4 regions of the Ensifer sp. M14 genome follow, and region 3 is predicted to be linked to each of the others. Evidence: riboswitches for the same ligand, from Rfam matches in the RefSeq annotation. Region 3 holds a riboswitch; each other region holds the start of a gene.
What was found. A riboswitch is a leader RNA that binds a small molecule or an ion and turns the genes downstream of it on or off. The one in region 3 is predicted to bind cobalamin.
Positions count from the first base shown of each region.

Region 1: another riboswitch for cobalamin. It lies ahead of cobU (bifunctional adenosylcobinamide kinase/adenosylcobinamide-phosphate guanylyltransferase); the one in region 3 lies ahead of nrdH (glutaredoxin-like protein NrdH).
Region 2: another riboswitch for cobalamin. It lies ahead of BLJAPNOD_RS23520 (nitroreductase family protein); the one in region 3 lies ahead of nrdH (glutaredoxin-like protein NrdH).
Region 4: another riboswitch for cobalamin. It lies ahead of bluB (5,6-dimethylbenzimidazole synthase); the one in region 3 lies ahead of nrdH (glutaredoxin-like protein NrdH).

Region 1 is NZ_QJNR01000004.1:2,578,586-2,586,292, forward strand. Features, by position in the region: gene BLJAPNOD_RS12420 (adenylate/guanylate cyclase domain-containing protein) at 1-945, opposite strand, end outside; cobalamin riboswitch at 1,157-1,609, shown strand; gene cobU (bifunctional adenosylcobinamide kinase/adenosylcobinamide-phosphate guanylyltransferase) at 1,747-2,271, shown strand; gene cobW (cobalamin biosynthesis protein CobW) at 2,275-3,339, shown strand; gene cobN (cobaltochelatase subunit CobN) at 3,402-7,178, shown strand; gene cobO (cob(I)yrinic acid a,c-diamide adenosyltransferase) at 7,298-7,707, shown strand, end outside.
Region 2 is NZ_QJNR01000007.1:390,150-397,856, reverse strand. Features, by position in the region: gene BLJAPNOD_RS23545 (NosR/NirI family protein) at 1-2,260, opposite strand, end outside; gene BLJAPNOD_RS23540 (ferritin family protein) at 2,388-3,218, shown strand; gene BLJAPNOD_RS23535 (pseudoazurin) at 3,376-3,813, shown strand; gene mog (molybdopterin adenylyltransferase) at 3,897-4,418, opposite strand; gene BLJAPNOD_RS23525 (hemerythrin domain-containing protein) at 4,793-5,269, shown strand; cobalamin riboswitch at 5,498-5,689, shown strand; partial or broken gene BLJAPNOD_RS23520 (nitroreductase family protein) at 5,733-5,948, shown strand; gene BLJAPNOD_RS23515 (hypothetical protein) at 6,249-6,473, shown strand; gene BLJAPNOD_RS23510 (hypothetical protein) at 6,500-7,707, shown strand, end outside.
Region 3 is NZ_QJNR01000014.1:226,275-233,981, reverse strand. Features, by position in the region: gene metE (5-methyltetrahydropteroyltriglutamate--homocysteine S-methyltransferase) at 1-1,760, shown strand, start outside; gene BLJAPNOD_RS29710 (acyl-CoA thioesterase) at 1,757-2,557, shown strand; cobalamin riboswitch at 2,713-2,938, shown strand; gene nrdH (glutaredoxin-like protein NrdH) at 3,239-3,460, shown strand; gene nrdI (class Ib ribonucleoside-diphosphate reductase assembly flavoprotein NrdI) at 3,478-3,894, shown strand; gene nrdE (class 1b ribonucleoside-diphosphate reductase subunit alpha) at 3,864-6,017, shown strand; gene nrdF (class 1b ribonucleoside-diphosphate reductase subunit beta) at 6,034-7,023, shown strand; gene BLJAPNOD_RS29685 (RtcB family protein) at 7,219-7,707, shown strand, end outside.
Region 4 is NZ_QJNR01000004.1:2,756,431-2,764,137, reverse strand. Features, by position in the region: gene BLJAPNOD_RS13325 (NADP-dependent malic enzyme) at 1-1,536, shown strand, start outside; gene BLJAPNOD_RS13320 (LuxR family transcriptional regulator) at 1,706-2,443, shown strand; gene BLJAPNOD_RS13315 (acyl-homoserine-lactone synthase) at 2,600-3,244, shown strand; gene BLJAPNOD_RS13310 (DUF2865 domain-containing protein) at 3,435-4,499, shown strand; gene bluB (5,6-dimethylbenzimidazole synthase) at 4,408-5,199, opposite strand; cobalamin riboswitch at 5,244-5,453, opposite strand; gene BLJAPNOD_RS13300 (SDR family oxidoreductase) at 5,531-6,352, opposite strand; gene BLJAPNOD_RS13295 (phytanoyl-CoA dioxygenase family protein) at 6,442-7,635, opposite strand.

The DNA of each region.
Region 1 (7,707 bases), on a different contig from region 3:
ATCGATCAGCTGGGCATTGATCCGCAGCTGCTCTCCGGCCCGCTGCACACTGCCTTCGAGGACGTATCTGACCCCGAGTTCCTTGGACACCTGCCCGGGTGTCACTGGCTTGTTCTTGTAGGTGAAGGTCGAGTTGCGCGCGATAACGAACAAGCCGGATACCTGGGCCAGTTCGGTGACGAGGCCGTCGGTCATGCCATCGGCGAAATACTCCTGCCTGGGATCGTCGCTCACATTGGCAAACGGAAGCACTGCTATCGACGGTTTGTCCGGCACGGTCAGGTTCGATGGCTGGACCTGGGCCGTTTCCGCAGGCGGTTCCCACGGCTGCCACCAGACGACACCACTGGCTGCGCCGAGCACGACAGCAGATGCAACAAGTGCCGCCCAGCGCCTCGTGCTGTGCGCTGCGACCTTTGCGCCGCCGGCGCGAGTTTCGTTCAGCTCCAGACTGTAAGCCCGCACCGGCCTTTCGATATGCTTCAGGCGTTGTTCGCCGAGAAAGACGAAACGGACATCGAGGTGCTTTTCGACCTGGTCGTAGGCGGTGCCGGAGATGACGATCCCACCCGGTTCGGCGATGCTCTGCAGGCGCTCGGCAATGATGACGCCATCGCCCTGAATGTCGTCGCCGTCAACGATGACATCGCCAAGATTGATGCCGATGCGGAATTCCAGTCGACCCTCATCGGATCCTCGGCTTTCGGATTTCGCGCGCTGGACCTCCACCGCACAACGGACCGCCTCGACGACACTCACGAACTCGACCAGCAACCCATCGCCCATGGTCTTGATCAACCGCCCACGGTGCGCAGCGATCCTTTGTTCGAACAGGTTGTGCAGATCGGCCTGAAAGCGGGCACACGTACCCTCCTCGTCGGCCTGGGTGAGCAGTCCATAGCCGGAAACGTCGGCAATCATCACGGCGGCGAGCCTGCGTTCCATTTGCCTTCCGGATAACCGAACCCTCTTTTTGGGCTAGTTTATCGCATTATCTGCAATCGCTAAAATGAAGTTCGCCGCCGTGGTGCATCGCTTGTGCTCTGTGACGAGAACTGGCGGCCTGCGGTACTCCGCGCCCGGCAAATCGTCGCGCGGCGCAATTCGGCCGGGGAGGTGTCGCACGCGTCGATTGACTTTGCACTGCCCGCTTCCTAATCATCGGACGTTGGATGGTTTCCCCGGATCGTGGCGATGCGGGGGAATAATTGGGAATGTGACGGGTGGACCCAAATCGGGCATCCTTATCGCAGCCGACCCCGCGACTGTAGAACGGTCAGGGTTCGCCATCGGGCTGAAGGACGGCCGGCTTTGGATCGCATGGTGCGATCGCAGGCGGTTTGGAACTCAGCCGGAAAAGCCACTGGCGTGGCTTCGTGATCAGCCGGGTTGGACGCCTCTTCTTCTACGAATCGTCCGCCTTTCACGAAACCGCCCACAGCGCCGCGCGTCGGAGACGCGCAAAGGTTCGCTGTGGCACCGGAAAGCGCCGGGAAGGTGAGGCGGGCCGTTCGGGCCCTGGCATCGCGTTTCGCGTTATCGCGCGAGGCAATGCCGTGGGTCCGTGACGCCGTGAGCCAGGAGACCTGCCGTCCGACAGGGGCATTCCGCCCGACGGGAAGCCCGCTTCCCACGCCATCACGGAGGTTGTCTTGGCTCATCGATCGTTTTCCGAACGCGCCTCTGGCGCGGTGAAATCCTGTTGCCGCTCGAACTTGCGACCAGGCGCGTGAGGCGGCAACGCACATGACCATTCCCCATGCCGGCCCTGTTCTGGTCCTCGGCGGCGCCCGTTCCGGCAAGTCCAGCTTTTCCGAAAGGCTCGTCGAAGCCTCGGGGCTCGGCATGCACTATGTCGCCACCGGGCGCGCCTGGGACGACGAGATGCGCGAGCGCATCGACCATCACCGGCAGAGGCGTGGCGAAGGCTGGACGACGCATGAAGAGCCGCTCGATCTCGTTTCGCTGCTGACACGCATCGACGACGAACAGCGCGTGGTCCTCGTCGACTGCCTGACCCTGTGGGTCACCAACCTGATGATGGAAGGACGCGACATGGCGGCGGAGTTTTCTGCCCTTGCCGCGTTTCTGCCTGAGGCCCAGGCGCGCCTCATCCTTGTTTCCAACGAAGTCGGCCTCGGCATCGTGCCCGAGAACCGCATGGCTCGCGATTTCCGCGATCATGCCGGCCGGCTTCACCAGATCGTTGCGGAGAAATCCGCGGAAGTTTACTTTGTCGCGGCCGGATTGCCGCTGAAAATGAAGGGTTGATCCATGACCACTGCCAGAGCCAACCAGGGCAAGATCCCGGCGACCGTCATCACCGGCTTCCTCGGTGCCGGCAAGACGACGATGATCCGCAACCTGTTGCAGAACGCCGACGGCAAGCGCATTGCGCTTATTATCAACGAGTTCGGCGATCTCGGCGTCGACGGCGACGTCCTGAAGGGCTGCGGTGCGGAAGCCTGCTCGGAAGACGACATCATCGAGCTCACCAACGGCTGCATCTGCTGCACGGTTGCCGATGATTTCATCCCGACGATGACCAAGCTGCTCGAGCGCGAAAACCGTCCCGATCACATCATCATAGAAACCTCGGGTCTCGCCTTGCCGCAGCCGCTGATCGCCGCCTTCAACTGGCCGGATATCCGCAGCGAAGTGACCGTCGACGGCGTCGTCACCGTGGTTGACAGCGCCGCCGTTGCCGCCGGTCGTTTTGCCGACGACCACGACAAGGTCGATGCACTGCGGGTCGAGGACGACAATCTCGACCACGAAAGCCCGATCGAGGAACTGTTCGAGGACCAGTTGACCGCTGCCGACCTGATCGTTCTCAACAAGACCGACCTGATCGACGCGTCGGGCCTGAAGGCCGTGCGCGAAGAGGTCGCTTCGCGCACCAGCCGCAAGCCGACGATGATCGAAGCCAAGAACGGCGAAGTGGCTGCCGCCATCCTGCTCGGTCTCGGCGTCGGCACGGAAAGCGATATCGCCAACCGCAAGTCGCACCACGAGATGGAGCATGAGGCCGGCGAGGAGCACTCTCACGACGAGTTCGATAGCTTCGTCGTCGAGCTCGGCGCGATTGCCGATCCGGCCGCCTTCGTCGATCGCCTCAAGGGCGTGATCGCAGAGCATGACGTGCTGCGCCTCAAGGGCTTTGCCGACGTGCCCGGCAAGCCGATGCGTCTGTTGATCCAGGCTGTCGGCGCCCGCATCGACCAGTACTACGACCGTGCCTGGGCGGCCGGCGAAAAGCGCGGCACGCGCCTCGTCGTCATCGGCCTGCACGACATGGACGAAGCTGCGGTGCGCGCTGCCATCACCGCGCTCGTCTAACTCCTTGAAGCAACGCACTTCCGGGAAAGCGTTTTCCTGGAAGTGCTTGAACGGACAGAACAATGCATCTGCTTCTCGCCCAGAAAGGAACGATCGCCGACGGCAACGAAGCGATCGATCTGGGGCAAACGCCGGCCGACGTGCTTTTCCTGTCTGCCGCCGACACCGAGCTTTCCTCGATCGCTGCGGCCCATGGCCGCCGCAACGAGGGATCAAGCCTGCGTATCGCCAGCCTGATGAACCTGATGCATCCAATGTCGGTCGACACTTACGTCGAGCGCACCGCACGGCATGCCAAGCTCATCGTGGTCCGGCCGCTCGGTGGCGCCAGCTATTTCCGCTATGTGCTGGAAGCCTTGCATGCCGCCGCCGTCACCCATCGCTTCCAGATCGCGGTGCTGCCCGGCGACGACAAGCCGGATCCGGGCCTCGAGCCATTTTCGACGGTCGCAGCCGACGACCGGCAGCGCCTTTGGGCCTATTTCACCGAGGGCGGCGCCGACAATGCCGGATTGTTCCTCGATTATGCCGAGGCGCTGATCTCGGGCGCGGAAAAGCCGCAGCCGGCAAAACCACTTCTGAAGGCCGGCATCTGGTGGCCAGGCGCGGGCGTCATCGGCGTCAGCGAATGGTCGACACGTGTCCAAGATCGGATGGACGCGGGGGAGGGATTCGAACCCCCGACAGTCGCGATCTGCTTCTATCGCGCCCTGGTCCAGAGCGGCGAGACCCGGCCGGTCGAAGCACTGATCGAGGCGCTTGCCACTGAGGGCATGCGCGTGCTGCCGTTGTTCGTCTCCAGTCTGAAGGATGCGGTTTCGGTCGGCACGCTGCAATCGATATTTGCCGAGGCTGCCCCCGACGTGGTGATGAACGCCACCGGCTTTGCCGTCTCGTCTCCCGGCGCCGACCGGCAGCCGACCGTGTTGGAATCGACGGGCGCGCCGGTGCTGCAGGTGATCTTTTCCGGATCGTCCCGAGCGCAATGGCAGGCCTCGCCGCAGGGGCTGATGGCGCGCGATCTCGCCATGAATGTCGCTCTGCCCGAAGTCGATGGCCGTATCCTGGCACGTGCTGTCTCCTTCAAGGCGGCGTCGATCTACGACCCCAAAGTGGAAGCCAATAACGTGGGGCATGAGCCGCTTGCCGACCGCGTACGGTTTGCCGCACGGCTCGCCGTCAACTGGGCGAAGCTGCGCCGCGCCAGGCCGGCCGAACGCCGCATCGCCATCATCATGGCCAACTACCCCAACCGCGACGGCAGGCTCGGCAACGGCGTCGGGCTCGATACGCCGGCGGGCACTGTGGAGGTGCTGCGCGCCATGGCGGGGGAAGGCTATCCTGTTGCCGGTGTGCCCGCAGATGGTGACGCACTGATCCGCTATCTCATGGCCGGGCCGACCAATGCGGCGAGCCGCGACCGTGACATCCGCGAACTCATTTCGCTAAGTGATTACAAGGCATTCTTCGATTCGTTTCCGAAACAGATTCAGGATGAAGTGACCGGCCGCTGGGGCGCACCGGAAACCGATCCGTTCTTCCTCGACGGCGCCTTCGCGCTGCCGCTTGCCCGCTTCGGCGAGGTCGTCGTCGGCATCCAGCCGGCACGTGGTTACAACATCGATCCGAAGGAAAGCTACCATTCGCCGGACCTCGTGCCGCCGCATGGCTATCTCGCCTTCTACGCCTTCCTGCGCAACCAGTTCGGGGCGCAGGCGATCGTCCATATGGGTAAGCACGGCAATCTCGAATGGCTGCCCGGCAAGGCCCTGGCGCTGTCGGAGACCTGTTATCCCGAGGCGATCTTCGGGCCGCTGCCGCATATCTATCCCTTCATCGTCAACGATCCCGGCGAGGGCACGCAGGCCAAGCGCCGCACCAGCGCCGTCATCATCGACCACCTGACGCCGCCCTTGACGCGGGCCGAATCCTACGGACCGCTCAAGGATCTCGAGGCTCTGGTCGATGAATATTACGACGCCGCCGGCGGGGATCCGCGGCGGCTCAGGCTCTTGAGCCGGCAGATCCTCGACCTCGTGCGCGACATCGGCCTCGACCTCGACGCCGGCATCGACAAGGGCGACAGCGACGACAAGGCGCTGGAGAAGCTCGACGCCTATCTCTGCGACCTCAAGGAGATGCAGATCCGCGACGGCCTGCACATTTTTGGCGTGGCGCCGGAGGGGCGGCTTCTGACCGACCTGACGGTGGCGCTGGCGCGGGTGCCGCGCGGGCTCGGCGAAGGTGCCGACCAGAGCCTTCAGCGCGCGATCACCGCCGACGCAGGGCTCGGCTTCGATCCGCTCGATTGCGTGATGTCCGATCCCTGGACCGGTTTACGGCCGGATATCCTTGCCGAGGTTTCCGATCAACCTTGGCGCACTGCCGGCGATACGGTCGAGCGCATCGAGCTGCTCGCGGCGGCGTTCGTTTGCGGCGAGACGCCGGCACCCGAGGGCTGGTCCGCCACCTGCGCCGTGCTTGGCGAGGTCGAGACGCGGCTGAAACCGTCGATCGTCAATTCCGGCGCCGCCGAGATGGCCGGTTTTCTCACCGGCCTCGATGGCCGCTTCGTCGCACCCGGACCATCCGGCGCGCCGACCCGCGGCCGTCCCGATGTGCTGCCGACCGGCCGCAATTTTTACTCCGTCGACAGCCGCTCGGTGCCGACGCCGGCGGCTTACGAACTCGGCAAGAAATCCGCCGAATTGTTGATTCGCCGCTACCTGCAGGATCACGGTGACTGGCCATCTTCCTTCGGACTCACGGCCTGGGGCACGGCCAACATGCGAACGGGTGGAGACGATATCGCCCAGGCTCTGGCGTTGATTGGTGCCAAGCCCACCTGGGACACGATCTCGCGCCGGGTGATGGGCTACGAAATCATACCGCTGGCGATGCTCGGCCGTCCGCGCGTCGACGTGACGCTTCGCATTTCCGGCTTCTTCCGGGATGCCTTCCCGGACCAGATCGCACTGTTCGACAAGGCGATTCGCGCCGTCGGGGCGCTCGAAGAAGACGATGCCGACAACATGATCGCCGCGCGCATGCGCGCCGAGACGCAGCGGCTGGAGGCATCCGGTATAGAGGCGGCGGAAGCGGCGCGCCGCGCCTCCTATCGCGTCTTCGGGGCGAAGCCGGGAGCCTACGGCGCCGGCCTGCAGGCGCTGATCGACGAGAAGGGCTGGGACAGAAAAGCCGATCTCGCCGATGCCTATCTCACCTGGGGCTCCTATGCCTATGGCGCCGGCGAGGAGGGCAAGGCCGAGCGCGACCTCTTCGAGGAGCGGCTGCGCACCATCGAGGCTGTCGTCCAGAACCAGGACAACCGTGAGCACGACCTGCTCGACAGCGACGACTATTATCAGTTCGAAGGCGGCATGAGCCTTGCCGCCGAGCACCTTGGAGGTGCGAAGCCGGCGATCTACCACAACGACCACTCCCGGCCGGAAAAGCCGGTGATCCGCTCGTTGGAGGAAGAGATCGGCCGCGTGGTCAGGGCGCGCGTCGTCAATCCCAAGTGGATCGATGGCGTCATGCGCCACGGCTACAAGGGCGCCTTCGAGATCGCTGCCACGGTCGACTACATGTTCGCCTTTGCCGCGACCACGGGGGCGGTGCGCGACCACCATTTCGAGGCGGCCTATCAGGCGTTCATCGTCGACGAGCGGGTGTCGAGCTTCCTGCGCGACAAGAACCCGGCAGCACTCGCCGAATTGTCCGAGCGGCTGCTGGAGGCGATCGATCGCAATCTGTGGACCCCGCGCTCGAACTCGGCGCGGTTTGAACTCACCGGGCGAACGACGGCCGCATCGCGGCTTCGCGCCGGTAACGAATGAGCAGCTCCGGGAGGCCGCAAAACGGTTTTCCGTCCGGAGTTGCGCAAGTGCAAAGAATGGGATCGCGGTCAGCACTACGTCCGGATCCCACGATTGAATCATAGGATCAGGAGAACGTCATGAGCGAAGATGTGGTCAGCACGGGTGAGGGCGTTGCCGAGAAGGACGATGCGCGCCACGCCATGAAGATGGCGAAGAAGAAGACGGCCCGCGAAAAGATCATGGCGACCAAGACCGACGAAAAGGGTCTTGTTATCGTCAACACCGGCAAGGGCAAGGGCAAGTCGACTGCCGGCTTCGGCATGATCTTCCGCCACATCGCCCATGGCATGCCGTGTGCGGTCGTGCAGTTCATCAAGGGCGCCTGGGAAACCGGCGAGCGCGACCTGATCGAGAAGCATTTCGGCGACGTGTGCCAGTTCTACACGCTCGGCGAAGGCTTTACCTGGGAAACCCAGGACCGCGCCCGTGACGTGGCGATGGCGGAAAAGGCCTGGGAGAAGGCGAAGGAACTGATCCGCGACGAGCG
Region 2 (7,707 bases), on a different contig from region 3:
CCTTGTGGGTGACCTCTGTTTTCGCTGGTTTGTCGCCTCGTGACGCGGGTGTCGACAGCGCCATGAATTTCTCGCGCTTCAGCCGAACCTGGATCATGTGCGGACAGCGTTGATCGTCGTGGTAGAGTTCTTGGCAGTGCATGCAATAGATGCACTCGTTGACGTTGATCTGGCCCTCTGGGTGGATCGATTGAACCGGGCATTCCTTGGCACAGCGCTGGCAGGGCGAGCCGCATTCAGGCCAACGCTTCAGCCATTCGAACATGCGGATGCGTCCTGGAATGGCCAGTGCCGCCCCGAGCGGGCAAAGGTAGCGACAGTAGAAACGCTCGATAAAAAGCCCGGCCGCCAACAGCGTCAGCGCAAAGATGACAAAGGGCCATTCACGCGCAAACTTGAGGATTATCGCTGTTTTGAAGGGCTCGACTTCCGAGAACATCTCCGCCAAGGCGATCGAGTAAAGCGATAGCCCAAAGAGGCCCAGGAAGATGATGTACTTGATTGGCCACAAGCGCTCGTGCAATCCCCAGGGGAGTTTTACCTGAGGCACTTTCAGCCATTGCGCAAGGTTGTTCGTCAGTTCCTGGAGAGCGCCAAAGGGGCACAACCAGCCGCAGAACGGGCCTCTGCCCCAAAACAGGAGTCCCGCGGCGACGGCGGCCCAGAGAATGAACACCAAGGGAGCCGAAAGAAAGAACTCCCAATGGAACCCCGTGATCAAAGCATTGAAGAATGTCAGTACGTTCACGACCGACAATTGGGCATTGGCGTACCATCCAAGCCACACGAGCGTGAACAGCAGGTAGCCGCGTCGAACCCACTTGAACAGTCTCGGCCGTTTAACCAACCAGTCCTGAAAGAAGAAGATCAACGTTAGAACGAGGAGCGCGGCGATGGTGACACCTGCGGTCAACCTGTTCATGTCCCACATCGTCATCCACAGTGGCTTCTCTTCAGGAAGCGGCTCTGCAGGCGCGGCTTCCGACACTGGCGCGGCTTGAACGCCAGCTGGCTCCGCTGCGGGTACCTTCTCAATCGTGACGTAGGAATCCGGAAGTGTGTAGCCGAGATTGTATGGAAGAATTGCCTTCTCGCGGCCACCTGCCCCACGTTGCACCAGCAACTGCAGCTCGAACGGCTGGGTGACGTCGAACGAAAAATCCTTCGGAACTGTAAAAAGTGCTATCTCGCGTAGACGAGGAGCTCCTTCCGCCGAAAGCGAAGCAATTCGCGTGTGGTCGCGATCCCGAAACCGAACGCCTTGCCCATCTTGCAACAGCTCGATGCGATCGAAGATCCCACCGCGAACATAGCCGGAGCCCTTGAACGAATAGGCACCGTCACCGGCGACGAGGATCGCGGATTGATCCGGTCCCAACGATTGCGCCAAGCGCTCGTATGCAATGTCTCCCAGCAACGACCGACCGATGAGCGGCACGCTGACAGGAGCAACAAAGAGGTCGATGAAACGGGCCTTCGCATCGCGTGTTTCGGGTCGATCAGCGGCTTCCGGTCTGCCAGCCTGACGAAATCCATCTGAGACTTCTCCCACGGTCAGGCGGAGGCTCCGGACCGAACCGTCACCGATGAGCGTTTGCCAATCAGAGCTGCCCTGCTTCGAAACATCCACCTTCTTCGTTTGGAGGACGTTCGCGGCCAAACTATCGTTGCTGCCGTCAAGCCGCTTGCTCCGAATGAGCTGGACCGCCGAGCGAACCACGCTGTCCCCCATCACCAGGACGGTCACGGTGGCCCCGCTGACGATGTCAACCTGGGGCGGACGGTCCGCCCCGGCCGCGACGCGCCCCATGTCCTTGCCGATAAAGGAGTTGAGTGCGGCGACGACTTTCGCCTCGGGAATGCCGATCAAGACAATCGGTTCCTTGTGGTCGACCAGGCGAAGGCCGTGGATGACACCCTTGGGGTCAATGCCCACCAGGATATGGATTGGCTTTCCGGAGTAGCCTACTGAGCTTGTAAAATCCGAGTTCAAATATGCGTAGCCCAGTAGCGCCTCGCCTTTGTAAACAGGCGCAATCGGCGGTTCACCCTGAGCGGGACCAATCCTATCCGCCTCGGCGAACAATTCGTTGGCTGCGACCTTCTCGAGGTATGACGACAGTTGGGCAGTCGCACCTATCGCCGCTGGAGAGGATGCAATGGCGGTCGCGGCCAGGACGAGCGCCAGCACCAGAAATCGGTGGAGACCGCGATAGAAAGCTAATATCGGCACATCATTTATCCCGGTGGTCGTCTGCATCACTGCCCTATTTAGACAGTCTCAGAACCTCGCGGTTTGATCTTGATCAAACAATAAGCGGAAGACCTAGTGCAGCCTTAGACTTTGTCGACCCTGAAATGGGCAACCTTAAGAGGCGGAACAAGTGATGAACCAACAAAATGAGGAAGCCTGGGACCTCGAAACCCTGGATGACCTTCTGGCTGTGGCTCGGGCTATGGAACAGGATGCAATTGACGGATACATCGCTCTTGCCGCGCGAATGCGATCAGAGAACCAACCCGAACTGGCGCTGGTTTTTGACCGCCTCGTCGCGGAAGAGGAATCGCATCTTTCCAAGGTGAACCAATGGATTGGCGATCGACCAGTTGTCCAAGCGCACCCGGCAGAGGATCTTTTCGACGATGAGGGCGCAGGCGTCGTTTCGCCCGAATTGCTCAACTCATACCGTGCATTCTCGATGGCCGTTCGGAATGAAGAACGCGCGTTCGTATTCTGGACGTACGTCGCCGCGCATACACGATCGGCGGAAATTCAATCTGCCGCGGAACGGATGGCTCGCGAAGAGTTGGGCCACGTTTCGACGTTGCGCCGGGAGCGGCGGAAAGCGTTCCACGAAATGCGGAGGGAAGAGAATTACGGAGTTCGGAACACCCTTGACGCTCTGGAAAACCGTCTAGCAGGCTTCCTGGAAAAAACGGCGCTCGATTCCGACGACACGGGGATCCCGCAACTTGTTGCCCAGTCTCGCGCTCGCGCCCAAGAGCTGTCAACCGATCGACCTTTATCGACGCCACTGTTGTCGAGCCTTTCTCAGGCAGCGTTGGATAGCCCTCTTCCCTTGTGCGAGCTACTTCTCGACTGCTATTTGGATCTGGCTGAGCGTTCGACGGAAGACGATGTCCGCAAGCGTATGCAGATATTCGCGAGCGAGCTGGTCCACTTACTGCACAGTTTGCGGGGTCGAGGCGCAAGCTGAAGGATTTCGCCCCTTTTCTCCTCAACCCCATAGCTACACTATGTTAGCCCGTACTGTCGCAGTCAGATACCACATCAGGATGGAACTATCTCTGATTGCCGAAGTTTAGCGGTCACGGCGGAACGAGGCCGCCGGGTTCAAGTTGAGGAGATCTGACATGTTACGCGTTGTTAAGTTGGTATTGCCGGCCACGATGGCTGCAGCATTCGGTGTTTCGGCGTGGGCTGCGGACCACGAAGTAAAAATGCTCAATAAGGGGACGGGCGGCGCAATGGTTTTCGAGCCGATGCTTGTCAAAGCGGAGCCCGGGGATACAGTTTCGTTCGTTGTTGTAGACAAGGGCCACAATGCCGAAACGGTCAAGGATCTGATCCCGGAGGGCGCGGAACCGTTCAAGGGCAAGATCAACGAAGCAGTCAAGATGACGGTCAGGGCGCCAGGTGCCTACCTTATCAAATGCACCCCGCATTTCAGCATGGGTATGGTTTCCCTCATCGTTGTTGGCCCCGGCCCCAGCAATCTTGACAAAATAAAATCGGCGAAAATGCCGAAAAAAGCCAAGGAGCGGGTCGAAGCGGCTTTGGCTGGCCTATAGTCTTCACGATCAGTCATTCACACTCCGCTCATCCTAAAGAAACTCCGCGCGTGAGCGGAAATATAGACTAAACGAGAGGCTGCTCACACATCGGGTCGAAAGGCCTTGATCCTGGCAGGATCCGTTTCGACCCGGCCCGCGCCGATCAGATCGAGGCAGTAAGGCACCGCCGCGAAGATCGTGTCTAGGCTGAAACGAATAGAGCTCGGCCTGCCAGGTAGGTTAATAATCAGCGTTTTGCCCCGGGTGCCGGCCGTCTGGCGCGACAGGATTGCTGTCGGCGTCTGCTGGAGGCTGGCACTCCGAAGCTGCTCGCCAAATCCGGGCAGTTCCTTTGACAGAACCTCGCGCATCGCCTCAGGCGTCTGGTCTCGCGGAGCGGGACCGGTACCACCCGTGGTAAGGATGAGATCGGCTCCATTATTGTCACTGAGCGCAATCAGCGTGTCTCGTACGGACGCAAATCCGTCGGCGATCACGCGCCTCAAGATGGAACAGGGTGACGTAACCACCTCTGCAAGCCACCTCTCAATGGCTGGGCCGCTCAGGTCCTCGTAATCTCCATGGCTTGCGCGGTCTGATATGGTGACAATAGCAATCTTCATATTCACGCTCCAAGAACCAATACGTATCGGAGTTTTCGATGGCGTTCGGGTTTTTCGGGAAATGGCCTATAAGTCAAATCAATGCGTAGCGAACGAGTTCGCCGCGCATCGCTCCACACGGCGATTTCGTGCCGATCTCCATGCGGTCAGGTCTTTTCCGTTACAGACCTCCCTTGTGGATAGCCGAGAAAGCGGGACAGTCTTTGCGAAACCGCAAGGACCTACGTGACTGAAGCCTATATTGCCGAACGATAACAGAAGGGATCGGTTATCCGAGCGACTAGGTCGCGCATAATGGTTCGTAGCGGATGGATGGCACCCGCACTTCGAATCAACGCGTCGCGGGTTCGGGGATCGCCACCAAGGAGCTTGAGATGAACACACCGGCGAGTCCACTTAATGCGGCAGAGATCAGCCGTCTGGAGACCCTCCACCGCGATCTGCTCGCAATTTGTCTTCGGCTTGAAGAAGTTGCAGCAGACATCGAAACGAGCGCCAGCGAGCCCGTGGATCCCAATCTAGCGGAGGCGATCCCAGCCGTTCTTCGAGAGGCTCATAATATTGAGGAAAAGGTCCTCTTTCCCGATTTCAACCGTAACGCGGGCTCCGTGTTTGCCGCGCAGGCGATCGGAAGGCTGAAGGCCGACCATCGATGCGATTTGTTGACGGCAGAGGAAATCTCCCTCGTCTTGCGAGGGTTGGCTGATGGCCAATGCGATCTCCGGCCTGACAACATCGCCCGCCTGCTGCACGGCTTTCAGGAAGCGCTCCGCCGGCATATTCACGCTGAGAGCCTCTTGATGGAGACGCTGTTAGCTGCCAAAGCGGACGACCGGGAGGTTTTCCAGTAACGGGCGAAGCGAGGCGGGTGTCGAGTGCATTGAAACAAGCTCGCCGTGGTCTCGTGAGTCGGATCGAGTTTACCGTGGCGTTCGTCGTGCCAAAGAACCGTCGTCACGGTGGCGAAATCACGGTCCCATCGCCGCCAGTTTGTGCCAGAGCAAACACTAAGTCAGATAATGACGCCGCGGCTTCTAATACATCCCAGGCGGTCATTGGTACGGCAGTGCCCGCGTGGTAACAGAGATCACTTCATAGGTGCCCGGGCTGGTTTGGATCTGCACGGGAGAATCGGGAATGCAGTGCAAATCTGCAACGCGCCCAGCGCTGTGGTGGGGACTGGAAGGACGGATGCCACTGGCGATCGCTGGGAAGGTGTCCTTTCAGGGTGAACCTAAGTCAGAAGACCGGCCTGTGAAAGATGACCCGTCCGAAAGGACAGCGAGACGGGTCCGCATCCATTAAGGGGAAACAATTGACCATACAGATCTTTTGACCGCACAGCCTCTGCATTCGGCCGAGCGTGCGGGTTTATATCGAGCCATCTTCACAAGAAGGGATACCAGAGGCGAGTTCCTTCCGGATCCGGTTTCGGACGAGCAGTTAAGCCGTATCCTCCTCGCTGCGCATCACGCACCATCTGTCGGATTCATGCAACCTTGGAGTTTCATCAAAGCCCGCGAGGAAACCCGGTCGTTCACGGCTTGGAGGAAAGCGGCCAGGTCTGCTTGAAGCGGAGCAATCCGCCAGCTAGTCAATCAATGGACCGCGGTAATCCCGAACGTGCGGATGGTTGCTATAGCGGTTCGCCAGCAAGCGCCGTTCTGCCGGCTATTGACGAGGCCTTTGTTTTCGAAGTCCCATTGAAGCATTCCTCCGGCATGCTTCCTCTTGCGAACAATTCCGATACTTCAAGGCACGAGCCACCTGTCTGCCCCGGCTTTCCGCATGGATCCGGGCCGCCTGCGAACCATGTCGGCGTAAAGCAACATGGCGTATGGCAAGGGCAAAGACAAAGAGCTCATGAAGAGGATGGCCGATCTCGGCAGACTTGCCATGTCAGGCGAACTTGCAGATCTAAGGTCCAGAATTATCGTTGTTCTCGACAAGATGGCCGCCGCCATCTGGCCATCTGATATTCTCAGGCCAATGCCGTCTGGCAAAGACATCGACGCGGTGATGCTAAGGGTACAATCCGATGCGTCCAAGGACTGAACAGCGTCTGGGGTGAGAAAGCCAGGTTGATCGCAAAATCGGCGGTTCTCGAACAATGGAAACGCGGGCAGCGCAACCTGTTCGGCGCGTTCAGAAACATTGCCGTGTTCGGGGACATCGTGATGCAGGACGGCACGAAGGGCGTGGTCAATCTACCGGAGGAGTACTCGCGGACGTTGACGGCGCAAGATGTCAAGGAATTGGCAGACCTCGTCGGAAAGCTCGACTTCTTCTCGACACTCCAGCTCTTCCGCAACCTTGAAAGCGGCGACTGTGGGCTGCCAGCGCATCATGCCGATGTGTTGCGCGCCATGGCAAGAACGGTGCGGAACCGCTTCCAGCGACCCGTCTGGAAGGATGACGCCATCATCCAGCTGCACCTGGATTATCGCTGTCTGCGCGGCGGAAAGGCGGCGCTCGCCGATACGCTTGGAGCACTCGGCAGCGCTCTGGAAACTAAAGCTTCCACGACCATTGATTTGCCGTTGACCTCGGTGTCGCCGAGAGGAGGCGGCATCACGTTACCAATGCGGCTATCGCGTTCGATCAAAGCCAAGCATGTGAAGCATGGAAGCGATGACGTGCATGTCGCGTCATTGGTGCTCGAACTCGGCCCGGTGAAGGCGCAGGTGAAGATGATCGTGACGCGACCACCGACACTCCCCTCCGCTCAAGGGTGCCGGACGGTCGTGGCCGAGGACTTCGGGTTTATCAATACCTCCAGCATCGTCGTGTTGCGTAGCCGGTCGCCGATCGGTGTAGGCGCGCTGGCCCGCGTCGCCGGTCATAACGGCGGTGATGGCAAGAAGCTGACCAAAGAGCAGGCAAGAATGTTCCTGGAGACCCACGTTTCCGAGGATGACGTCGAAGTCCTGGATTACGTGCAGTTCGATGGCAGCGATTTCCTTGGGCGCATCGCCGCACAGGCGACGAAGATCGATGGACTTCGCTCCGAGATCGACCGTCTCTACAATCGTCTCGACCGCATCCGTGCCGAGCTCAATCGCGTAGCGGACGCCGAGGCGGCAGCACTCGTCCCCGAGATCGCAGCCATGCCGAGCCACCCTCGCTACATGGCAATGCATGGCCGGTTCTTCCGGCTGATGGCCGCAGTCGGATGGCTCAAGCAGGCACGTCTTGCCGTCTACCGAGCAGTGGCAGGACTGAAGAAATCCTGGTTCGGCCATGTGGCGCAGCGAAAGGCAGACCTTGCCGAGAAATACGGCGCGGTGGT
Region 3 (7,707 bases):
TGCCTGTTTATGTGAAGCTCTTGACCGAGCTTGCGATCGCCGGTGTCGAATGGGTGCAGATAGACGAGCCCTGCCTGGTGCTCGATCTCGACGAGCGGGAACGCCGGGCGCTGGCGCTCACCTACAGGACGTTTGCTGCGGAAACCCCGCAGCTGAAGATCATGCTTGCGACCTATTTCGGCGCGATCGGCGACAACCTGCCGACAGCGCTTTCGCTGCCGGTTGCCGGGCTGCATCTCGATCTCGTGCGGGCGCCGCAACAATTGGAAGTGCTGCTTCAGACGGCACCGGCGCAGCTCGTGCTGTCGCTTGGGGTCGTCGATGGCCGCAACGTCTGGCGGACAGACCTTGCCGGGCTCTTCCGCCGGCTGCAGCCGCTGATCGAGGCGCATGGCCGCGACCGCATCGAGCTTGCCCCCTCCTGCTCGCTGCTGCATGTGCCAATCGACCTCCATCTCGAACGGGGGCTCGATCCCGAGCTTTTCTCCTGGCTTGCCTTCGCCCTGCAGAAACTGGACGAACTCAGCCTGCTTGCCCGCGCCTTCGAGCCCGGCCTTGCCAATCCCGAGCAGGTCTTTGCAAAATCGACCGCAGCCGCCGCGGCGCGGCTGACCTCGCTCAAGGTGCACGACCCGCTGGTTGCCGGACGCCTGAAGACCCTGACGGCAGCCGACAGTCGCCGCAAATCGGGCTTTGCGACCCGCCGGCACCTGCAGGAAGACAGGCTGGCCCTGCCGCTCTTCCCGACAACGACCATCGGCTCCTTCCCGCAGACATCAGAAGTGCGTCAGGCACGGTCGCTGCATGCCAAGGGCGAGCTCAGCTATGTCGACTACCTCGCCTATCTGCGCCAGGAGACGGAGAAGGCCGTGCGCTGGCAGGAGGAGATCGGCATCGAGGTGCTGGTGCACGGCGAGTTCGAGCGCAACGACATGGTGCAGTATTTCGGCGAACAGCTTTCCGGCTACGCCTTCACCCAGAGCGGCTGGGTCCAGAGCTACGGCTCGCGCTACGTGCGCCCGCCGATCATTTTCGGCGATGTCTCGCGGCCGAACCCGATGACGGTTGACTGGGCAACCTATGCGCAGTCGCTGACGTCAAGGCCGATGAAGGGCATGCTGACCGGCCCGGTGACGATGCTGCAATGGTCGTTCGTGCGCGACGACCTGCCCCGGTCGATCGTGTGCCGGCAGATCGCGCTGGCGCTGCGCGATGAAGTCACCGATCTGGAAACGGCCGGCATCGCCGTGATCCAGATCGACGAACCGGCGCTGCGCGAGGGGCTGCCACTGAGACAGGCCGATCGAAAGGCCTATCTCGACTGGGCGGTCGAGTGCTTCCGCATCAGCGCCTCCGGTGTCGGCGACGAAACCCAGATCCACACCCACATGTGCTACTCGGAGTTCAACGACATCATGGCGGCGATCGCTGCGATGGATGCCGATGTCATCTCCATCGAGACCTCGCGCTCGAAGATGGAACTGCTCAGCGCCTTTACCGATCAGGCCTATCCGAACGAGATCGGCCCCGGCGTTTACGACATCCACTCGCCGCGCGTGCCGACGGTCGATGAGATGGTCCATCTGATCGAGAGGGCGACGGACGGGCTGACACCGGCGCAGATTTGGGTCAATCCGGATTGCGGCCTGAAAACGAGGCGCTGGGAGGAAGTGCGCCCGGCCCTCGTCAACATGGTGCAGGCGGCACAGGCGCTGCGGCAATCCTTTGCTGCCGGCCGGCGAGAGGCCGTGAACGTATGACGGACGATAGCAATGTCGAAATGGCGCCGGGGGAAACCCCGGCGCCTGCCACCCTGATCGACATCGTTTTTCCCGGCGATGCCAATCACCATGGCACGCTCTTTGGCGGAGCCGGTCTGGCGCTGATGGACCGGATCGCCTTCATCGTCGCCACGCGTCACGGCCGCGTTCCCTTCGTCACCGCGTCCTGCGATCGCGTCGACTTCCGCGCCCCTGCTCGTATCGGCCACGTCATCAGCTTCAGCGGTCGCCGGGTCCGGGTCGGGCGGCGCTCGATGGTGGTCGAAGTCGACATGGTCGCCGAGGATCTGATTGCCGGTACCCGCGATCTTTGCACCCGCGGCCAGTTCACCATGGTGGCAATGCCCGAAGGCAAGGACGCCGAATGGTCGTTGCCCTCTCTCGACAGCGCCACGATCGGTCCGACAAAGGACGACGCCGTGCGCATGGTCGATATCGTCTTTCCCGACCAAGCCAACAGCTTCGGGGCCATGTTCGGCGGCGACGCGCTGGCGCAGATGACCAAGGCGGCCTTTGTCGCGGCCACGCGGGCAAGCCGCAAGACGACGGTTCTCGCCTCCTGCCAGCGCATCGATTTCAAGCACCGCATCACCGTTGGCTCGATCATCGAGCTTGTCGCCCGGATCGTGAAAACAGGGCGAAGCTCGACGACGGTCGAGGTCGAATTGTGGTCCGAAGACCTGATGGGCGGGAAACGGACGCTGACTGCCCGTGGCGCGTTCATCATGGTGGCTGTCGACCGGGACAATCGTCCGGTTCCCGCTTTCGCAGCCTGACGATTTCAACCGAGGGAGCCGTCGCGACGGCCCCTCATCCACAGGCATTGCCGGAAGCGCGCGTTTACTCCCCGTTATCCACACCCGGAAAAATATTGTCGGCTCCCAGCGACCGCGGCAGCACCAGACCTATTGACGAGATTTCACACCCATATACTATATCTAGTGTTCGAGGTTCTTCCGATTCGCAAGGATTGGGAGCGAAGATGGGAATACGGTGCGCTTTAGCGATTTTGCTTGGCTAAGCCGTGGCTGCCCCCGCAACTGTAAACGGCGAGCGACTGTCCAGCATTCGGCCACTGAAGCATGATGCTTCGGGAAGGTCCGGACAGAAGCACCGACCCGTGAGCCAGGAGACCTGCCTCGATCAATAAACGTCCACGGGCGGGGTGTCCGGAGGGGTCAGAGTGTAATTGAGGCGGGATGAACCCTGCCTGATTGTCTCGACGTATCCCCGGAAGCGCCGTCTTCAACTTCGGGGTGAAGTCATGTCCGCGTCATCGAATTCCTATCACTCGCCAATGAAGAGGCGCGGGAACCCGCGCACCTGACGAAGACGTGCGCTCGGTCGTTTCGATCAGAGCAAGCCGTCATCCTGCCAGCCCTGCCCTTTCGCCGGAGCGCGTTCGCGCGCCCGCATGCCTTTTCATGCCCAGATCCAGCCGACCCAACGAGGAAGAAATGAACGTCACCGTCTACAGCAAGCCCGCCTGCGTCCAATGCACCGCCACCTACCGCGCACTCGACCGCAAGGGCGTCAACTATGAGGTGATCGACATCTCGATCGACGAGGACGCGCTCCAGACGGTCAAGGGCCTCGGCTACTTGCAGCTTCCCGTCGTCGTTGCCGGTCCTGAACATTGGGCGGGCTTCCGCCCCGACAAGATCAGCGCGCTGTCCTAAAGCCAAGGTGCCGGGCGATGGGCCTGATCGTCTATTTTTCCACCCGCTCGGAAAACACCCATCGCTTCGTCGGTAAGCTCGGCCTGCGCGCCATCCGCATCCCCGTCAGCGCAGCCGACGGGCCGCTTGAGATCAAGGAACCCTATGTGCTCGTCGTGCCGACCTATTGCGGCGACGACGGCCGGGGCGCCGTGCCCAAACAGGTGATCCGTTTCTTGAACGATGCGGACAACCGCTCCCACATCCGCGGCGTGATTGCCGCGGGCAACAGCAATTTCGGCGCGACCTACGGGATCGCCGGCGACGTGATCTCCGCCAAGTGCCAGGTGCCCTATCTCTACCGGTTCGAGCTCCTGGGAACCGACGAGGACGTCGCCAATGTCAAAAACGGGATGGAACGATTTTGGACGTCTCAACACTCGAACGCCCCTTGAAGGCGACGGAAGCGGCGCTCGATTACCACGCGCTGAACGCGATGCTGAACCTCTATGACGAGGACGGCCGGATACAGCTCGACAAGGACCGGCTGGCCGCCAAGCAGTACTTCCTGCAGCACGTCAACCAGAACACCGTGTTCTTCCATAACCTGCGCGAGAAGCTCGATTACCTCGTGGTCGAAGGCTACTACGAGCAGGAGGTTCTCGACCAGTATTCGTTCAATTTTGTGCGCGACCTGTTCGATCACGCCTATGACAAGAAGTTCCGTTTCCCGACCTTCCTTGGCGCTTTCAAATATTACACCAGCTACACGCTGAAGACCTTCGACGGGAAGCGCTACCTGGAGCGCTACGAGGACCGGGTGTGCATGGTGGCGCTGACGCTTTCGCGCGGCGACGAGGCGCTGGCGCGCGACATGGTCGACGAGATCATCTCCGGCCGCTTCCAGCCGGCAACGCCGACCTTCCTCAACGCCGGCAAGAAGCAGCGCGGCGAACTCGTCTCCTGCTTTCTGCTGAGGGTCGAGGACAATATGGAGAGCATCGCGCGCGGCATCAACTCGGCGCTGCAGCTGTCGAAACGTGGCGGCGGCGTAGCCCTGTCGCTCACCAACATCCGCGAAGCCGGCGCGCCTATCAAGCAGATCGAAAACCAGTCATCGGGCATCATTCCCGTGATGAAGCTCCTGGAGGATTCGTTCTCCTACGCCAACCAGCTCGGCGCGCGCCAGGGCGCAGGCGCGGTCTACCTCAACGCCCACCACCCCGACATCATGCGTTTCCTCGATACCAAGCGCGAGAACGCCGACGAGAAGATCCGCATCAAGACTCTGTCGCTCGGCGTCGTCGTTCCAGACATCACCTTCGAGCTCGCCAAGAACAACGAGGACATGTACCTTTTCTCGCCCTATGACGTGGAGCGCGTCTACGGCGTTGCCTTCACCGATATCTCGGTCACGGAAAAATACCGGGAAATGGTCGCCGACAGCCGGATCCGCAAAAAGAAGATCAAGGCGCGCGAGTTCTTCCAGGTGCTGGCCGAAATCCAGTTCGAGTCGGGTTATCCCTACATCATGTTCGAAGACACGGTGAACCGCGCCAACCCGATCGCCGGCCGCATCACCATGAGCAACCTTTGCTCGGAAATCCTGCAGGTCAGCGAAGCCAGCGAATATAACGACGACCTGTCCTACAAGCACATGGGCAAGGACATTTCCTGCAACCTCGGCTCGCTGAATATCGCCGCGGCGATGGACAGCACCGATTTCGGCAAGACGATCGAAACATCGATCCGGGCGCTGACGGCGGTGTCGGACATGAGCCACATCTCTTCGGTTCCCTCCGTCGAAAAAGGCAACGACGACAGCCACGCGATCGGCCTTGGCCAGATGAACCTGCACGGCTATCTCGCCCGCGAACGGGTCTATTACGGCTCGGACGAAGGCATCGATTTCACCAACATCTACTTCTACACCGTGACCTACCACGCCATCCGCGCCTCGAACCGGATCGCCGTCGAACGCGGAACGAGCTTCAAGGGCTTCGAGAACTCGAAATACGCCTCCGGCGACTATTTTGACAAATACACCGAGCAGGAATGGAAGCCGGCGACGGAGCGCGTGCGCGAACTGTTCGAAACCGCAGGGATCGATATCCCGACGCAGGAAGACTGGCTGGAACTCAAGAAGGCCGTGATGACCTCGGGCCTTTATAACCAGAACCTGCAGGCCGTGCCGCCGACCGGGTCGATCTCCTACATCAACCACTCGACTTCCTCGATCCACCCGATCGTCTCGAAGATCGAGATCCGCAAGGAAGGCAAGATCGGCCGCGTCTATTACCCGGCCGCCTTCATGACCAACGACAATCTCGACTACTATCAGGACGCCTACGAGATCGGGCCGGAGAAGATCATCGACACCTACGCGGCAGCGACGCAGCATGTCGACCAGGGCCTGTCATTGACGCTGTTCTTCAAGGATACGGCCACGACCCGCGACATCAACCGCGCGCAGATCCATGCCTGGAAGAAGGGCATCAAGACGATTTACTACATCCGCCTTCGTCAGATGGCGCTGTCCGGCACGGAAGTGCAGGGCTGCGTCTCCTGCGCACTGTGATACCCCGGGGAACACGATGAACATCCAAGTGAAGACCAAGACACCCAAGGGTTCGCAGGCCGTGCGCGCCATCAACTGGAACCGTATCGAGGACGACAAGGACCTCGAGGTCTGGAACCGGCTCACCGGCAATTTCTGGCTGCCGGAAAAGGTGCCGCTCTCCAACGACATTCCCTCCTGGTCAGCACTTCGGCCGGAGGAGCAGCAGCTGACGATCCGGGTGTTCACCGGCCTGACCCTGCTCGATACGATCCAGACGAGCATCGGTGCGCCGACACTGATGGCGGATTCGATCACGCCGCATGAGGAAGCTGTCTATTCCAACATCTCCTTCATGGAAGCGGTGCATGCCCGCTCCTATTCCTCGATCTTTTCGACGCTCTGCTCGACGCCTGATGTCGACGATGCCTATCGCTGGTCTGAGGAGAACGAACACCTCCAGAAGAAGTCGGCGCTCATTCTCGAGCACTATCGCAGCTCGGACCCGCTGAAACGCAAGATCGCCAGCGTCTTCCTCGAGAGCTTCCTGTTCTACTCCGGCTTCTATCTGCCAATGTACTGGTCGAGCCGCGCCAAGCTCACCAATACCGCCGACATGATCCGCCTCATCATCCGCGACGAAGCGGTGCACGGCTACTACATCGGCTACAAGTTCCAGAAGGGGCTGGAGCGGTTGAGCGAGGAGCGCCGGCAGGAGATCAAGGATTTCGCCTTCGACCTGCTGCTCGAACTCTACGACAATGAGGCGAAATATACGGAATCGCTTTACGACAGCGTCGGGCTCACCGAGGACGTGAAAAAGTTCCTGCACTACAACGCCAACAAGGCGCTGATGAACCTCGGCTATGAAGCGCTGTTCCCGGCGGATGCCTGCAAGGTCAATCCGGCGATCCTGTCGGCCTTGTCGCCGAACGCCGACGAGAACCACGACTTCTTCTCCGGCTCCGGCTCGTCCTATGTCATCGGCAAGGCGGTCGCGACCGAGGACGAGGATTGGGATTTCTGAGCCCGAACGCGCCTTACATCATCGCTGCATTTTCCCGTGGACCGAAGTGGTCGGAGGCTGAAAGCCTGCAGCGGGTTGAACGTGCTGCCGGCTCACTGCCGGCCGCACCATTGACTGCCGGCCCGCCTTCGAGTAAAGGGCGCGCCAATCCGTATTGCCGCGGCTGCTGAACCCAAGGCAACGGAGAATCTAGCAATGTCCAACCAATATAACCCTATCGTCCGGAACGATATCGTTTCCGGGCATGCGATCAGGTCCGTCGTCGCGATCGACGAACCTGAGCACCAACGCGCGCGCGCACTCGGCGATCTCACTTCCGCCCTTCCATCCCCGGAAGCGCTGGCGATCCATGGTGCCGTCGCCGGACGCATCATCACGACCCCGGACTTCCACCCGGGAAAACCGGTTCCGGTCGGACTTGTCGCCGACATCGAGAATGCCGTCATTCCGCACCTGATCGGCAACGATATCGGCTGCGGCATGCGCATGATTGTGCTCGACGGCATCCGGGAGGACGAACTTGTGCCTGATCTGGAGGGGCAGCTGCGGCATGTGTTCTTCCAGGGAGGGCGCGACATCGCGCTGACCGGCAGGGATCGCCATGCCGCCCTCAGGGACGGCGTGCCGGGCCTGCTCGAGAGCCTGGCCGGCAAGCGGCAGGGCCTGCTTGCGCGGCTCGACCTG
Region 4 (7,707 bases), on a different contig from region 3:
CGCGTGCTTGCCGACAGCATCGGTGGCGCCGACGTCTTCCTCGGCCTTTCGGCTGCAGGCGTTCTGAAGCCGGAATTGCTGGTGCAGATGGCCGAAAAGCCGCTGATCATGGCGCTTGCTAACCCGACGCCCGAGATCATGCCGGAAGCTGCCCGTGCGGCGCGCCCGGACGCCATGATCTGCACCGGCCGTTCGGATTTTCCCAACCAGGTCAACAACGTGCTCTGCTTCCCGCACATCTTCCGCGGTGCGCTCGACTGCGGCGCAAGCACGATCAACGAAGAAATGAAAATGGCGGCTGTGCGCGCTATCGCAGGCCTTGCCCGCGAAGAGCCGTCCGACGTCGCTGCCCGTGCCTATTCCGGCGAGACACCGGTCTTCGGCCCCGATTACCTGATCCCCTCGCCCTTCGATCAGCGCCTGATCCTCAGGATCGCGCCTGCCGTGGCCAAGGCTGCCGAGGAAAGCGGCGTCGCCAAGCGTCCGATCCAGGACTACGACGCCTATCTCGACAAGCTTAACCGCTTTGTCTTCCGCTCGGGCTTCATCATGAAGCCGGTCTTTGCAGCTGCCAAGAATGCGCAGAAGAACCGCGTAATCTTTGCCGAAGGCGAAGACGAGCGCGTGCTGCGCGCAGCCCAGGTGCTGCTCGAAGAAGGCACGGCCCGCCCGATCCTGATCGGTCGTCCGCAGATCATCGAGACGCGTCTGCGTCGTTACGGCCTGCGCATTCGTCCTGATGTCGATTTCGAAGTGGTCAACCCAGAGGGCGATCCGCGCTACCGCGACTACGTCGAGGATTACTTCGCCCTCGTCGGCCGTCTCGGCGTCATTCCGGAAGCCGCACGTACGATCGTGCGCACCAACACCACGGTGATCGGGGCGCTTGCCGTCAAGCGCGGCGAAGCCGATGCACTGATCTGCGGCGTTGAAGGGCGCTACAGCAAGCACCTGCGCGACGTCTCGCAGATCATCGGCAAGCGTGAAGGCGTGCTCGACTTCTCGGCACTCAGCCTCTTGATTTCGCAGCGCGGCGCCACCTTCTTCACCGACACCTATGTCAGCTATTGCCCGAGCGCCGAGGAAATCGCCCAGACGACGGTGATGGCGGCGCAGGAAATCCGCCGCTTCGGCATCACGCCGCATGCGGCTCTGGTCTCGCATTCGAACTTCGGCTCACGCGATTCCGAAAGCGCCACCAAGATGCGTCACGCACTGCAACTCGTGCGCGAACTTGCGCCCGACCTGGAAGTCGATGGCGAAATGCATGGTGATTCGGCCATCTCCGAAGTACTGCGCCAGCGCGTCATGCCCAACAGCACGCTTTCGGGCGAAGCCAACCTGCTGGTCTTCCCGAATCTCGACGCCGCCAACATCACGCTCGGCGTCGTCAAGACGATGACGGACAGCCTGCATGTCGGACCGATCCTGCTCGGCTCGGCGCTGCCGGCGCACATCCTGTCGCCGTCCGTCACGTCGCGCGGCGTCGTCAACATGGCAGCACTCGCTGTCGTTGAAGCCAGCCATCCGGGCTGATGGCGTTTTGCAGGGCCGCCATACCCGGCGGCCCTGTGTTTCTCAGGCGATCCAGGCAACAACCATTGTTTGTAGGATCGACAATCCACAGCAAATACGGATGACGGTTCTGGACAAAAGGTGAACCCCCAACCATTGTGGGGTTCAGGGCAAGAATCGGTGTTGTGGCATGACTGAACAACAGGCTGTCCTCGACATGCTGGAAATCCTGGAATGCGGAGGCTGTGTCGAGCCGGCCCATTTCTTTACGTTGATGCGACGTACATTTCGCATCGCTCATCTCCTTTATCTTGAAGCCGAGCCCTATGCCGACGAGCTCAAGATCTGCCGCCTGCACCACACGTTCGGTGCCTATGCGGCGGAGCTCTACCTGACGCGGGAGCTCTATCGCATCGATCCTATCCTCAAGCTGGCGCTCGGCGGCGTTAGGCCGGTGGAATGGACAACCGCGCGGGATCGCTTTCCCGAGTGCGAGCCGTTGTTCAAGACCGCCGAAGAGATCGGACTTTCCAGCGAAGGCGTCGCCCTGCCGCTGCCCTCGCCGGCTGGACGGATGGCGTTGCTTGCCATCAACGTCAACATGTCCTCGGCCGAATGGTCGATCTATCGGCGCAATCATCTGCGCGACTTCCAGCTTGCCGCCAACCTGTTTCATGCCGGCATGCTCGAGAACGCGGCCATGACGAGTGGGGCGGCGGCGCGCGATATGCGCCTGACCGGCCGTGAAACCGAGGTTCTCACTTGGTCGGCAGCCGGCAAGAGCTATTGGGAGATCGCCACCATTCTCGGCATTTCCGAGCGCACCGTGCGTTTCTTCATGACCAATGCCCGCCGCAAGCTCAACGTCGTTTCCAACACGCAAGCGGTGGCGCAGGCCGTCCGCCACGCGCTGATCCCGACGGTTTGATCCGGGCAAGAGCCGCTCCCCCCTGCGCTCTTCCGGAAACCCATCGAAATTTAGAGTAAAAAATCCGTTACCGGTACTGTCACTAGTGCCAGTTTCTTCTCCGCCGCCGGACTGACAGCATCACGCCATCCCCCAAAGACAAGGATGGAGAGAACGATGATCAGGATCCTCAACGGCAGGACACGCGGACAGCACCCACAGGCCATCGACGAGATGTTCAAGTTGCGCAAGCGCGTCTTTCACGACTTCCTGAAATGGGACGTTCAGACCGATGGGGAATGGGAGATCGACAACTACGACAAGTCGAACCCGCTCTACATCCTGTCCTATTCGCCCGACACCGGAAAGCTGCGCGGATCGTTGAGGCTGCTGCCGACGCTTGGCCCCAACATGCTGGACGATACCTTCCCGATCCTGCTTGGCGACAACCCGGAGATCCGCAGCGCGTCGATCTGGGAGTCGAGCCGCTTCTGCATCGACCCTGAGATTTCGCAGGACCGCGCCTCAAACCAGGTCACGGTCGCTGCTGCCGAACTGATGTGCGGCGTCGGCGAACTCGGGCTTGCCTCCGGCATCAGCCACATCGTTACGGTCACAGACGTCTTCCTCGAGCGGATGTTCCGACGCATGGGTTGCCCCGGCGAGCGCATCGGCGAACCGCACCGGATCGGCTCGGTCTATGCCGTGGCCGTCGCCTGGGAAGTGACACCGTCGCTGCTGAGCGCCATGAAGGCAGTCGCCGCGATCGAAGGCACGGTTCTCGAACGACCGATGTCGCTGGAAACGGCGCGCGCCGCCTGACATCGGATCGGCACCGTCCATTCGACCGAGAGGACGCAGCTGTTAACGCAATGCGAGGCTTGTCGTTGCACACGCAGTGACAAGCCTTATGATAGGGCTGAAACAGGAAATGCCGACGGCGACCGATCCCGGACAACAAGGGTGGCGCCCGCCCGGTTGCAGGAATGGACGTTCGCCCTTGTTCCGGAACATGAAAACCCTTGCGGCGGCGACTTTGCCGCTGCTTCTGGTTCTTGCCGATCCGGCGCTGGCCTCCAGCGTGTGCGACCGCCTGAACACAAAGCTTGCCGAACTGCCCGCGTCGTTCGCCACCACTGCCGATACGCGCGATTACGCGAGCGCAATTTCGAGGCAGAACATCGAACTGCGGCGGGCGCGCAACGATCGCCGCCGTGCCGGCTGCGGCACCGGCAGCGTCGTCGTGTTCAACGGCGGCGACCCGGATATCTGCGCCGATATCAACAGCCTGATCGCCGAGATGGAAGACAATCTCGATATCCTCAAGTCGGAGCGCCAGCAGCTGATCTCCGGCAACGGCGACGACACGCGTCGGCGCATCCTGGCCGCTCTCGAAATCAACGGCTGCTACGGCGACCGCGAGGAGTTCGCCAGCGCCGACCCGGACGAACCCGAGACGCATCGCAACATCCTGCGAGATCTGCCGCCGGAGGAATCCTACGGTCCGTTGCTGCGCGATGATGGTATGAGCCCCTACCCGGCGGAAAGCGGCGTCTATTCCGGCACGCTTCGCACCATGTGCGTGCGCACCTGCGATGGTGCCTTCTTCCCGATCTCGTCCGAGGCCAGTCCTGCGGACTTTGCCCGCGATGAACAGGCCTGTCGTGCCCGCTGCCCGGGCGCCGAAACGGAACTCTTCTTCCACGAGCTTGCGACCGAGGAGAGCGACCAGATGGTCTCCGCCTCGACAGGACGCCCCTACACCGAACTGCCGAACGCTTTTGCCTACAGGACACGTGGCGTCGGCACGCCCGGTATTTGCGGTTGCCAGATCCCGAAGACGGCCGCGACCACACCCAATGCCGGCGACAACCAGTCGTCGATCATCGTCATCGAAGGCAAGAAGGAGGCGGCAGCCCCGGCCGCAAAGGCGGCCGCGGCCGCTGAAGAGCGCCCTTACGATCCCGCCAAGAGCAAGGTGCGCGTCATCGGCCCGACGTTCCTTCCCCAGGAGGAGACGTCGATCGATCTTCGTCATCCAAAGGGCCCAGGGTACCAGCCGGTTCAGAACAACTGATCACGGCGTCTGCCTTCCGGCCTGTTCCCCAGCCCTCCTCGAAGACAAGGTCCTCCAAAGGCAGCCGCTGGCGCCAGCCCTTCACCGCCAGCTCCGGCTCCTGATAGAGGCGGTCGACATAGCCCAGGCAAAGCCAGGCAACGATCACGACATGGTCGGGTATGCCGAGGATCGCCTTGATCTCGTGTTCATGAAAGATACTGACCCAGCCGACGCCAACGCCTTCGGCGCGCGCGGCAAGCCAGAGGTTCTGGACGGCGCAAACGGTGGAATAGACATCCATGTCGGGATTGTGGGTGCGCCCGAGAACGACTGAGCCGCCACGCGTGCGATCACAGGTGACGCAGATGCTCAAGGGTGCCTTGCGGATACCCTCCAGTTTCAGCGAACGGTATTTCGACCGCTGATCACCATCGAACATCAAGACGGCTTCGTCATTGGCCCGGGCAAAAGCCTGCCAAACCCTCTCGCGCGTTTCCGGTTGCCGGACCAGAACAAAATTCCATGGCTGCATGAACCCCACCGATGGCGCCCGGTGCGCGGCATTGAGCAGGCGCATCACCAGATCGTCCGGCAAGGGGTCGGGCAGGAACTGATCCCGCACGTCGCGACGGGTCTCGATGGCACGATAGACGGCTTCGCGCTCGTCAAATGAAAAGGCTTCTGCAGCCGCAAGGCCGCCCTTCGCGTCAGTCAGCATCGTTCGATCCCCAACAATGCACAACCTTCCGCCGTCCGCGCGGGGTTCGGTCTATCTTGCCAGGCCGGTCTTCTGACTTCGGATCAACCGGCCGCCTCACCTTCCCAGATCGAATGAAGATCCAGTGGCAAGATCTTGAGAGAATTCAAGATCCACAGACGAAACCGTCCCCGTCACAGCGTTGGGCACGTTCCGGAATGACACCGGATTCCCGATTCTCCCGCGTCGCGGGCACCTGACGGTCGCATAAGGACACAGCCCATGGGGAATGACAAGCAAGCGCGATGTCACTTGCTCGCCACTCCACAGCACCACACGACAGGCTCAGATTTCAGAGCGCCGCCACCGGATGCGGCGAGCCGTCATAGCCGCCCCAGACCGACTGGTCGAAGCAGATGACCGACCCCGTCATCAGGCCGGATTCGTTTGAGGAGAGATAAGCGCAGGCACGCGCGACTTCCTTAGGGTCGACAAGCCGGCCGAAGGGCTGGCTGGCGGCCGCCTTTTCCAGCCAGTCGGCTGCAGCACCATGAAACTCGCGCTGGATGCGGTCTTCGCCCTCGGAGGCCATCCAGCCGATATTGAGGCCGTTGACGCGAATGCGGTTGCGCAAAAGGGCATAGGCGGTATTCTTGGTCAGCGTCTCCAGCGCACCCTTGGACGAGCAGTAGGCCGCAATGAACGGCTGGCCCGCCATCGCCGACATCGAACCGATATTGACGATCGTGCCCTGTGTGCCCTCCCTTCGCATCACCTTGACCGCCTCCTGCATCAGGAAAAACGGTGCACGCACATTGATGGCGAACATCCTGTCGAAGAGTTCGGGGCTGGTGTCGAGAATGGTGCCGCGGTCGGTGATTGCGGCCGCATTGACCAGTGCATCGACGCGACCGAAGGTGGCATCGCAGGCGCTGACGACCTTGCGCGCATCCCCGACCTTTTCGAGATCCGCCTCGACATAAAGCACCTGCGCGCCGCTCGCCTTGCGGATCTCAGCGGCCTTCGCCTCGCCCTTGGCAACGTTGCGTCCGCAGATGACGATGCCTTCAGCTCCGCGCTCGGCAAACAGGCCGGCAATCGTCGCGCCGAGCCCCTGCGTGCCGCCGGTGACGACGGCGATCTTGCCGTCGAGACGGGCGTATTGTTCGGTCATGAAATTCCTCCCGGGAATGAAGTTGGCGTGAAGACAGGCAATGGTCCCCGCCGCAGGCGCCGGGGACCTGACATATCGATATCTGCCGTTCAGCTCAGCTTGCGCTGTGTCTGCGCGTCAAGCGCTTTGCTGAAATCCGCGGCGCTCCATCCGCCCGCAAGCGCCTCATGCATCAGCTGTGCCTGGGTCTTCGGCGCGAGGCCACCGATCGGGGGATCGCGATCGAGATTGGTCGGGAAAGAATACCCCTCGGCACAGGAGGCAATCGCATTGGCGGCTTCCCCAGCCGACAGCGTGCCGGATGCCGTAAGGGCAGTCAGTGCCGGATACAGTGCTGCGCTCATCTTTACGCGATCGACCGTCTCCATCGCCCGCCCGAAGGCCGAAGACACCTGCAACAGATTGGCGACGCGCTTGATATCGACCGAGCGGTTGCTGCCGGCGGCATGAAACAGCGCCGGATTGAAGAAAACGACATCGCCTTTTTCGAGCGGCAACTGCACATGACGCTCATCGAAATAGGCGCGGAATTCCGGGCGCTTCAGCGCGAGATAGCCGGGTACATAGGTCTGGCTATAGGGAAGGAAGAGTGTCGGGCCGCTTTCGAGCGGCATGTCGCAATGGGCAACTGCACCCTGCAACGTCAGCACCGGTGACAGTCGGTGCACGTGGGCCGGATACTGCTCGATGACATCAGATGTCTGAAAGCCAAGATGGTAGTCGCGGTGGGCAGCCTGCGACGCGCCGCCCGGATTGACCCGATTGACCTGCGCGGTCATCTGGTAATTCGGACCAAGCCAGGCTTCGCTGACGAGCGCGATGATGGCGTTCGCATAATAGGCCGCGAAATTCTCCGGGTTTTTCAGGCAGTGCTTTTCAAGCGAATTCCAGATGCGGTCGTTGGCGCCGGGCTTGGCGAAATGGTCGCCGCCACCGCTGTTGCTGCGGTGCTGGTCTTCGATGATGGCGTTGAAAATGCCGCTGGCGGCATCGATGACCGATGTATCGGCATAGGCGTGCTTGAACACGGCCACACCAGGCCCGGTCGCAAGCGCCTCGCAGATTTCGGCCAGGGCGGCGCGGCGCCCATCAGGGGTCGAGCAGGCGGAAACCAGGCTGGCGCTGTCATAGATCAGCACGTTCTTCTCACAGGCAAGCGCATGCGGATAGTCCGCAAGGTTCGTCTGGCGCTCCACTTCGGCCCTGAACACGTCGATGTCACAGGCATCTTCGCTCAGCCAGACGCGGTCGAGGCGCTGGCGCACAGTGTTGTCGGTCTTCATGTCGTTCCTCCTCAGAAACCTTCCATGTCCCGACTATAGGCGCCGTCAGAACGTGATATAGAGCAGGAATCC